DNA from 2 places in the Colwellia sp. MB02u-14 genome. Region 2 is predicted to be linked to the other one. Evidence: riboswitches for the same ligand, from Rfam matches in the RefSeq annotation. Region 2 holds a riboswitch; the other holds the start of a gene.
The links. A riboswitch is a leader RNA that binds a small molecule or an ion and turns the genes downstream of it on or off. The one in region 2 is predicted to bind cyclic di-GMP.
Positions count from the first base shown of each region.

Region 1 (5,025 bases), on a different contig from region 2:
ATCACCAAGTAGTACTTGCCCATAACGACATTGAATACCCCGTTACCGTTGAACAAAAGCGTCAGGGTGATCGGAGTTATTATTTAATTTCTGTCAGTGGTCGCACCGTTGATTGCCAAGGTAGAATTGAAGGCGATACATTGCATGTAAGTATTGACGGCTATCGCAGCCAAGCCACCATCGCCCATAATATCTCGAGCTCAGGTGACCAAATAAGTTTATATCGTCAAAACGGTGTTTTTAACTTTATTAACATTAAGCCTGATTGCGGCGACAATAATGCTGATGATAATCATGGCGGCCTACTAGCACCCATGAACGGTACTATGGTCAGCGTGTTAGTGAACGCCGGTGATAAAGTCGCTAAAGACCAACCATTGATGATCATGGAAGCGATGAAAATGGAGCACACCATTCGAGCCCCTGAAGACGGTACCATTGAGACCTTATTTTACGCCGAAGGTGACATGGTTGATGGCGGCAGTGAGTTACTTGCTTTTACGCCAGAGGAAGTATAATGAGCTCTTTTGCTAAGAATGAATTACCTAAACAAGTAAAAATCGTTGAAGTTGGCCCACGTGACGGCTTACAAAATGAAAAACAACAAATTAGCGCAGAAGATAAAATAACCTTGATTAATTTGCTCAGCGAAGCCGGTGTCACTTACATTGAAAGTGGCAGCTTTGTTTCACCGAAATGGGTGCCACAAATGGCAACATCGAGTGATGTTTTCAATGGTATAGCGCGAAAAAAAGGTGTCACTTACGCAGCTCTCACTCCTAATATGAAAGGCTTTGAAGCAGCTGTTGCGGTAAGTGCTAATGAAGTTGCCATATTTGGTGCCGCTTCTGAAGCCTTTAGCCAGAAAAACATTAACTGTTCTATTGCCGAAAGTCTCGAACGGTTTGAACCGATAATGACCGCAGCAAAACAAGCGAATATACCAGTACGTGGCTATGTGTCTTGTGTGGTTGGCTGTCCCTATGAAGGTGAAGTTGATCCACAGCAAGTCGCTGAAGTTGCTGAAAAACTTTACAAGATGGGCTGTTACGAAATATCGCTTGGCGATACGGTTGGTGTTGGTACTCCGATGAGCGTACAGAAAATGCTGCAAGCGGTAAGTGCCCTTGTACCAAAAGCTAAGCTAGCCGTTCATTTTCATGATACTTATGGTCAGGCGTTAACTAACATTTACACTGCTTTACAAAATGGCATTGCTGTTATTGACAGTGCCATTGCCGGATCAGGTGGTTGCCCTTATGCTAAAGGCGCTTCTGGTAATGTTGCTACTGAAGATGTTGTCTATTTATTGAATGGTTTGAATATTGATACGGGTATCAATTTAGATAAATTAGTACGTGCTGGTTGGTTTATCAGTGATAAATTAGGTAAAACACCTTCATCTAAAGTGTCTAATGCGTATCGCGCACAAGCATAAATATAATAAAAAATAGCAGTGTATTATAAATACACTGCAGATATCAATTTAATGAGGATTGAATAATGGCCGGATTTGACAAAGTAGTATCAAGCTACGAAGAAGCGATGGCAGGACTTGAAGACGGTATGACTGTTATTTCAGGTGGCTTTGGTTTATGTGGTATTCCAGAGAACCTAATTAGTGAAATAAAACGTAAAGGTACTAAAGCGTTAACACTTGTTTCAAATAATTGTGGTGTTGATGATTTTGGTTTGGGTGTATTACTGCAAGACCGTCAAATCAAAAAAATTGTTGCTTCTTATGTGGGTGAAAACGCTGAGTTTGAACGCCAAATGATGAATGGAGAATTAGAAGTAGAACTGACACCACAAGGGACACTCGCAGAAAAAATGCGAGCCGGAGGTGCTGGGATACCCGCTTTTTTTACAGCAACAGGTTACGGGACGCCTGTAGCTGAAGGTAAAGAAGAGCGTGAAATAGAGGGAAGAATGTATATCCTTGAACCTGCTGTTAAAGGCGACTTTGCTATTATTAAAGCATGGAAAGCAGACCGTTACGGTAACTTGGTTTATAGAAAAACAGCACGAAACTTTAATCCCATGGCAGCAACAGCAGGTAAAATTACTGTTGTTGAAGTTGAAGAAATCGTTGAACCAGGTGAATTAGACCCTGACCAAATTCATACCCCTGGCATTTACGTTGACCGCCTTATTTTAGGGTCCTTTGAGAAACGCATTGAACAACGCACTGTTCGTATTGCTCAGTCATAAAATAATTTTGGAGATTTAATCATGGCTTTATCAAGAGAACAACTAGCACAACGCGTGGCACAAGAGTTACAAGACGGTTATTACGTTAATTTAGGTATCGGCATTCCAACACTCGTTGCTAACTTCATTCCAGCAGGAATAGAAGTTATGTTGCAGTCTGAAAATGGCTTACTTGGCATGGGACAATTTCCCACTGAAGATGAGATTGACGCCGACTTAATTAATGCCGGTAAACAAACAGTTACTATGGCAAAAGGCGCTTCTGTCTTTGATAGCGCAGAGTCTTTCGCGATGATCCGTGGTGGCCATGTTGATTTGACCGTACTTGGCGCTTTTGAAGTTGATGTAAACGGTAACATCGCTTCATATATGATCCCCGGTAAACTCATAAAAGGTATGGGCGGTGCAATGGACTTAGTGGCTGGTGCTGATAATATTATTGTGACCATGACCCATGCATCAAAGCATGGCGTGTCAAAATTACTCTCTCAGTGTACTTTGCCATTAACCGGTAAAGGCTGCATTAAAAGAGTACTGACTGATTTAGCTTTTATTGAAATAAAAGACGGTAAATTTCATTTAGTAGAGCGCGCACCTGGTGTGAGTGTTGAAGAAATTATAAAACTCACTGAAGGTGAATTAATTGTGCCCAATAATGTTCCTGAAATGAAATTTTAACCATTGAACACTACCTGTTTACCAGAGAAAAACAAAAAAGAGACATGACTCTCTTTTTTGTTATCAAATTTTCACCTAAGTTAAAAAATCGCTATTTTTATAAATAAAAGAAATAATTTTTATTAAGCTCCTATTTTATTAGTAATAATATAATCATAAAAAATAATTAATTTTAAATAAATAGTTACTCATTCTTACAATTTTGTACATTTGTGTTGCATTTAATTACTCAATTAGCAATACTAAAAGAGACAAAGAAAAGGCAAAACACGTGAAATCGTGTTACGCAAAACCACCGGTCTAAGGGATTTATGTTTTTATAATGTATATCCTATGACAGCGGAGTCACCTCGTTATACAGGTACATCCCGTGGTTTTTTCCTTTACTAACTAAATTTATTGAAAGGTTACTAAAATGAAAAAATTATTACTAGCTTCTACCATCACTGTTTTAATATTAACGTCTGTTGTATCGGCGCCGAAAGCACAAGCATCTAGCATTGCACAAAGCATTTGTCAGTATGTTGCTGCGGACGACAAAAAACGCATGCGTACATTTTTAAAAACGAATAGATTAAAAATTCGCAGTATCTTTAAAGGTATTGAGTGTAATGGACAGAATCTGTTGGCGTTTGCATCGTCTCAGGGTTCAGTTAAAACAGGTTCTTTGATGATTTCAAAATTACCAAAGAGAATTGTTTCAGCTAACTTAACTATTTTGCAAGCCGGATCGCAACCATTGATAGACGCAGCTAACGAACGTGTTAGCAGCTAAACTTATTCTTTAGTAGACGTTATTTGTTAAACCAAGTGTACAGTTTTACTAGATAATAATTCTATGTCATTTAAAAAGCCTGCTTCTGCAGGTTTTTTTTCCTCTATTTTCTTTCAAATCTATTTTTCACTCACTAAGCCCTAGCACACCGCTATGAAACTGATTAAACTAAACTCATATTAATAAAATTGCGATTTACATGTTAACCAAGAGAAACTATAAAGACAGTAAGAATGCTTTAATCCTTACTGGTGGTGGAGCCCGAGCGGCTTATCAAGTAGGCGTGCTTTCCGCAATATCCAAATTTGTTCCAAGAAATCATGGTATCCCCTTTCCTATTATATGTGGTACTTCTGCTGGTGCCATCAATACCACAGCATTGGCATGTTACTCGTCATGCTTTCATCTAGGGGTAAAGAAACTTGAATGGGTCTGGAAAAACATTAATACCAGTAGGGTTTATCATAGCGACGGTATAAGAGTTTTTTCTCATTTAGCTAAAGGCATGCTCGCTAGTTTCCAAGCTGATTATGCGAATAAAAGTGCGCGCAGCTTACTAAATAATGCGCCACTTCGTGACATGCTAAATATGGTTGTTGATTTTAAGCGCATCGACGCCAATATTATACGCGGTTACTTATCAGCGGTTTCTATTACTGCATCAAGCTATAGTAATGGGGATTCAATCAGTTTTTATCAATCAGAAGAGTCTATTTCACCATGGTTTCGGGCTAAACGTCGGGGTGAGCCTTGTCAAATTAACAGTGAACACTTAATGGCCTCTGCCGCTATCCCATTGGTGTTTCCTTCGATAAAAATTCGCCAAGAGCATTATGGTGATGGCTCTATACATCAGCTTTCTCCCTTAAGTCCAGCTATACATTTAGGTGGAGAAAACCTCTTTATTATTGGTGTTGATCAACCTAAAGCCCCACTTCATAGCAAAGTAAACAACCCTCATCCACCAACAACATCGACTGTTGCCGGTCATTTACTTGATACTATTTTTTCAGATACTTTGCACAGTGACATAGAACGCTTAGAGCGAATTAACGAAACAATAAAGCTTATACCGCCCAAAGTGAGAAAAGAAAAAGATGGCCTGAAACCTATATCATCTTTTCTGATCAATCCAAGTCATGACTTTAACGCCATCGCCGTAGATTATTTTTCAGACTTGCCACTCTCTATACGTTTATTATTACGTAGCGTAGGTATTTCTAATGACTCAGAGTCGAGTATTGTGAGTTATTTGTTATTTGAAAAAAACTATTGCCGCCAATTAATTAAGTTAGGCTTTGAAGATGCAATGGAACAAGAAACAGCAATTCGAAAATTTTTGTCGCTATAAAAGTGTTCGT
Region 1 is NZ_JACGUX010000086.1:23,896-28,920, forward strand. Features, by position in the region: gene H4J52_RS16140 (acetyl/propionyl/methylcrotonyl-CoA carboxylase subunit alpha) at 1-518, shown strand, start outside; gene H4J52_RS16145 (hydroxymethylglutaryl-CoA lyase) at 518-1,438, shown strand; gene H4J52_RS16150 (CoA transferase subunit A) at 1,504-2,211, shown strand; gene H4J52_RS16155 (3-oxoacid CoA-transferase subunit B) at 2,233-2,889, shown strand; cyclic di-GMP riboswitch class I at 3,141-3,242, shown strand; gene H4J52_RS16160 (DUF3718 domain-containing protein) at 3,305-3,664, shown strand; gene H4J52_RS16165 (patatin-like phospholipase family protein) at 3,864-5,015, shown strand.
Region 1: linked by a shared signal. The riboswitch ahead of H4J52_RS16160 (DUF3718 domain-containing protein) and the one ahead of H4J52_RS08200 (GGDEF domain-containing protein) in region 2 are both predicted to bind cyclic di-GMP.

Region 2 (5,025 bases):
ATGGTTTAGCGGCAGAAGCGTTATTTTTGTATGATGAAAAAGATGTTGAACGCATTACTAAGTATATAGCCGATGGTGATAATGAAGAAAGGGTCAATGTCGAGCAGCAGCGTTTTCAAGCGTTGAAAGGCTTTATCGAAGCGCAAACCTGTCGTCGACAAGTTGTACTCAATTACTTTGCAGAATTCACCACAAAAAAATGTGGTAATTGTGATATTTGCTTAGATCCTCCGACTCAATTTGACGCCACGGAAGCCGCGCAAAAAGTACTGTCTTGTGTTTTTCGTATTCAGCAACAGGGGGACATTGAACACGTTGTACAAGTACTCAGAGGAGAATTAACCGAAAAGGTTAGACAGCTAGAACATGAAAAAGTATCAACTTTTGCGATTGGTAAAAGCAAAACACCTGGGTATTGGTTTGCAATTATTAGGCAATTGATTCATTTAGGGTTTTTACAACAAGATATATCCCAACAATCTGCATTATTTTTAACACAAGCATCGCGTTCGGTGTTAAAAGGTGAGGAACCCTTAATGTTAGCTTCGCCGAGGTTACAAAAAGCGAGCTACTGGCAACAAGATAAAACTGATAAACGTTATGACCGTGTGTTATTTGTTAAATTAAGAAGTTTGCGTAAAACGATTGCAGATGCCGAGGATATTGCGCCATTCATTGTCTTTAACGATGCAACGTTATCAGAGCTTGCGCGTGAAAAGCCAAAAACATCACAGCAAATGCTAAATATTAATGGTATTGGTGATACTAAACTTGCCCGTTATGGCCATGAGTTTTTACAAGTTATTCAACAGCATAGTGCTTAAAACAAAAAACGCTCAATTGAGCGTTTTTTAATATGAATTATTGATGAACGAAGTTCAACAATAATTAGGGAGTTTACTTTAAACTAGCGTAATAAGCCGCAATATTTGCGATATCTTCATCACTTAAACCCATAGCCATAGGTCCCATTATGGCATTTTTACGTGTGCCAGCTTTAAAGGCCTTTAATTGGCTCGCCGTATAAGCTTCTTTTTGTCCAGCAAGATTTGGGTACATTGGAACTGCAGAGATACCTGCAACGCCATGACAAGCGGCACACATACCAGTTTTTGCTTTACCAGCAGCAACATCACCAGCAAAAACAGGAGATGCCATCATTAAAGTAGCGGCAACAGCTAAAGTAATTTTTTTCATAACTTATTTCTCTCTTAGTCGTTAGGATTTTTATACTTGCTTGAGTATATGAGAAAAGAGGTTGGCTGTCGTTGACTTTCTTAAGCTAAGTAATCGCAAAGTATAATTCTTTGATTTATAAACCAGAATAAACTTTTATTAGCTAAAGTCTGAATCGACTTATTCGTAAATTATTAAAAACTTAATACGTTATTGTCTAGGGGATAATCAGGGAGCAAGCGTCGAGCTTTTTTTAAAATATTGTTTGCATTTTCAGCGATATTAAATATTTCCACGCCAATCGATAAAGTCATTTTAGGTAATCTAACGCCAGATTTGCTGCTAACAAAGCGAAGCTTCTCAACACCTTGTGATATTTTATCAGCAATTTCTCTTGCGCTTGCTTTATCAACGTCAGGTAAGAGTATTAAAAACTCATCTCCGCCAGAACGAATAGGTAAACCGCTGTCATCAACATAGCTATTAACTTTACTGGCTATTTTTGATAGGAGAACATCGCTAATTAAATGACCAAATTGTGTATTAATTTCCGATAGTTGATTCACATTGACTAAAATCGCCGCAACCTGTCGGTTTGGATCTTGTGTTAACCATAAATCTAAATGTTTAGACATAGCTTTACGATTATAAAGTCCTGTCAGGGGATCCATATAAATCTCTTTACGTGCTTTTTTCAATTCAACTTGTAATGCCCGTGTCTTTTCACAGGTCAATGAAATATGCTCAGCAAATTTTTGTTGATTTAGTTTAAATGCTTGAGATGCATGGCGTATGCTATTTGCTGCAGAAATTGCTGTTTCTTTATCAGAAGATTGTAAGTGATCTATATTATTATCTAGGTTGGTAATAAGTGTATCAATATTTAAAGATGATTTTTGGTTATTTTTCTCGACATGAGTAACAACTTCTTCAAGTTCATCAATAATTTCGTCTCTGAAGTTACTCTGACCTAAAATGTATTGACGGTAGTTTTCTTCAATAAAGAAATTATCGAGTTTCTTACCTAAGGTAAGTTGATTTTCGATGGTTTTATTAAGTGGAATATTTTTTTTATTAATATACTCGTAGCTTACTGCGTAATTAATTGGGCTGACAGGTAAACACCACCGCTGTAATTCTTTTACGGCCATATTCATTTTTTGTTCAGCTTGTATTATGGAATCATGATATTTCATCGTTCCATCTCAATATAAGCACCCAAGTAAAATTTCGTTAGTCTATTTTCTAATAAAAACAAGTAAAGTGCCATATATTTTTTATTAACACTTGTTATTAAGTGTCTAGTGGGAGAAAAGGGTAGGAAGGCACGCAAAGTATACCGAAAGCAAACTGTTCAAAGAATAGACAAGCCCCCACTATATCTAAATTTGGCAGTTCCGCTATCTTAGGTTTCCCCTTAGACCGGTAACTTTGCGTCTCTAGCTTTCACTAGATTTGCCCTTTTCGAGTTTTAGAAACTCGAATTTCATTATAAGCGTTGAACTATGCTTGTAAACCTTTATTATGAATATTCGTTGAACTTTCACTTAAACTTATAAATAAAATATAAATTTACAGTAGATAACTACTAATTAAATAAAGGATTTTAGCTAATAATGTTTTATAAATTGCTGGTGATTCTTTGCTGTTTTATGGTTAATTCATTTTGCTTTGCTAGTGATACTCTCAATATTGAACAAAACATTAAAGATACCGAACGGTATTTTTTACAAGAATCTGAAAATCTTCCGTATGAAGAAATAATTACCCTATCAATCAATATTCTTGAATCCCGAGAGAATTATACGACGCAAACCCGTGGTAAAATCTTTATTTTACTGGCCGATGTTGCTAATAATAAAGGCGAAGATGCTGATGCTTTGCAATTTGCGCAAGACGGGCTCTCTTTGCAAGGACTTAATAATTCGATAAAATTCAATTTACTCCTTAAAGTTGCGCATGGTTATTATTTACAGGAAAACTATGCACAAACACAAGATTTCGCAACACGTGTAATTTTAATGGCAGAGTCCTCTGATGTTTTGAAATATCGATTGGTTGCACTCAGTTATCGAGCGGTTAGCTATGCTTTGCAAAGTCAAAATGATTTAGCGACGAATGATCTTAAACAAGTAGAGGTGTTAATATCAGCGAATCCTCAATATAGGGATCATCTTTACTTGTTAGAAATATTGGCAACAGCGCATTATTATTTAGGGGATTATCAAACTTCACTTACTATGCAAAATAAATTATTAACGCTAAAATTTGATTTAGATAAACTAGCAAATATTGATCAAACTTACCTACATTTAGCGCGTGCTTATTTTCAGTTAAATTTACTTGATGATGCCTATAATGCATATTGGGAAGCGCAAAAAAATAGTGAAAATAAAAATGCCCCAATTCTGGTTGCCTATGCTGAATTAGGCTTGGCAGAGGTATTACTTAAGCAAAGAGAGTTTCAAGATTCACACAGCTGGCTGTTATCGGCAAGCACCACATTTAATGAAAAAAGTTTAAATAAACCTTATTTAACTTCACTAATTTTATTGGCTGAGACCGCAAATTATTTAGGCAACAATGCTTTATATCAACATTATCTTCAATTAGCTGAATTAATGGCTAAAAATGTAAAGTTATCAGTAAAACAGAGTAAATTGTTACTTTTACTCAGTGATATGTACCAGCAAAATGGCGATTATAAAAGTGCCTTAGAACTGCACAAAAATTATCTTGAGCTTCTTCAACAGTTTCAAAAAAAGGCTGAGCCATCATTAGTGCTTAATGCTCCTCACATGTTGAGTGCCAATGAAAAAAGTCTAAAATTAATTCTCAATTTGACTGAAGAAAGTAACTTACACAATGAGTTCAGTGCCAAGTATATCGCCCAAAAAGAGATAATATATCTGTTAATTTTTATGGTTTTACTCTTGCTAATTACGTTTGCTTCTTTTTGGTTAAGACAAAGAACATTACGCTTGAAACAGGTCTATGATGAAGTTGAACAACCAATATTTTATTTAGTCACTCCCTCTCAAACCAAAAGAAGCTATCAGCTAAACTACAAGATGGCGAGAAAATATGATTACCCACTCGCAGTTGGTTATTTGTCAGTGATCAATTGGCAAGAGTTATCCTTTCACTTTAATGACAAAATTATGCTTGAGGTTTCGAAAACATTAGCGACTTTACTTAATGAGTCAAAAGGTGAGTTTGATGACGCGGGCATTATTAACGACGGCGAATATTTACTCTTAGGGCCCCATCAAACAGAAAGTGAAATAGCCGCTAAATTACATGGTCTAGCTGAGGCAATTAAGATGAGATTCTTCGCCAATTTGGGAGATTATTCAGTGAAAATTGGTTACGCTTACGGCTTGCCAACAGCTCAAGATATTGATCCTTATATCTTTTTGTCACGTTTAAGTGAAACCACTAAAGCGTAAGAGAATATTGTTGCTATATTTATAGGTTTTATATGATATTTGTATTATCTATTACAGTGCTTTGAGTGTTTAAAAGGAAAGGATAAGCTGCAACCTATCGTTAAAAAGTGTTATGAAAGTGGCGGCGATGAAAGCTTTAATAAATGAGTCTTTTATATGTCTAAACAAGATGCGAGCATCAAGCATATGTGATCAAGTAATCATTTTGTAGCTTTATTTCTTTAATTGAAGCCCGATTACTTGGTAATATAAAGGAAAAATTTTAATTAAGGCATTTATCTCAAACACCTAACTTTTGAAAATAATCGAAAATACGATCGCTTATTTTTAAGGACGAATAGTAATGCTTGGTGTTGAATTTACTTCACCTTCACCATTAATTGTGGCTGTTTTATCATTG
Region 2 is NZ_JACGUX010000067.1:126,014-131,038, reverse strand. Features, by position in the region: gene recQ (DNA helicase RecQ) at 1-824, shown strand, start outside; gene H4J52_RS08205 (cytochrome c) at 898-1,197, opposite strand; gene H4J52_RS08200 (GGDEF domain-containing protein) at 1,371-2,372, opposite strand; cyclic di-GMP riboswitch class I at 2,564-2,646, opposite strand; gene H4J52_RS08195 (hypothetical protein) at 2,829-4,625, shown strand; gene H4J52_RS08190 (hypothetical protein) at 4,953-5,025, opposite strand, start outside.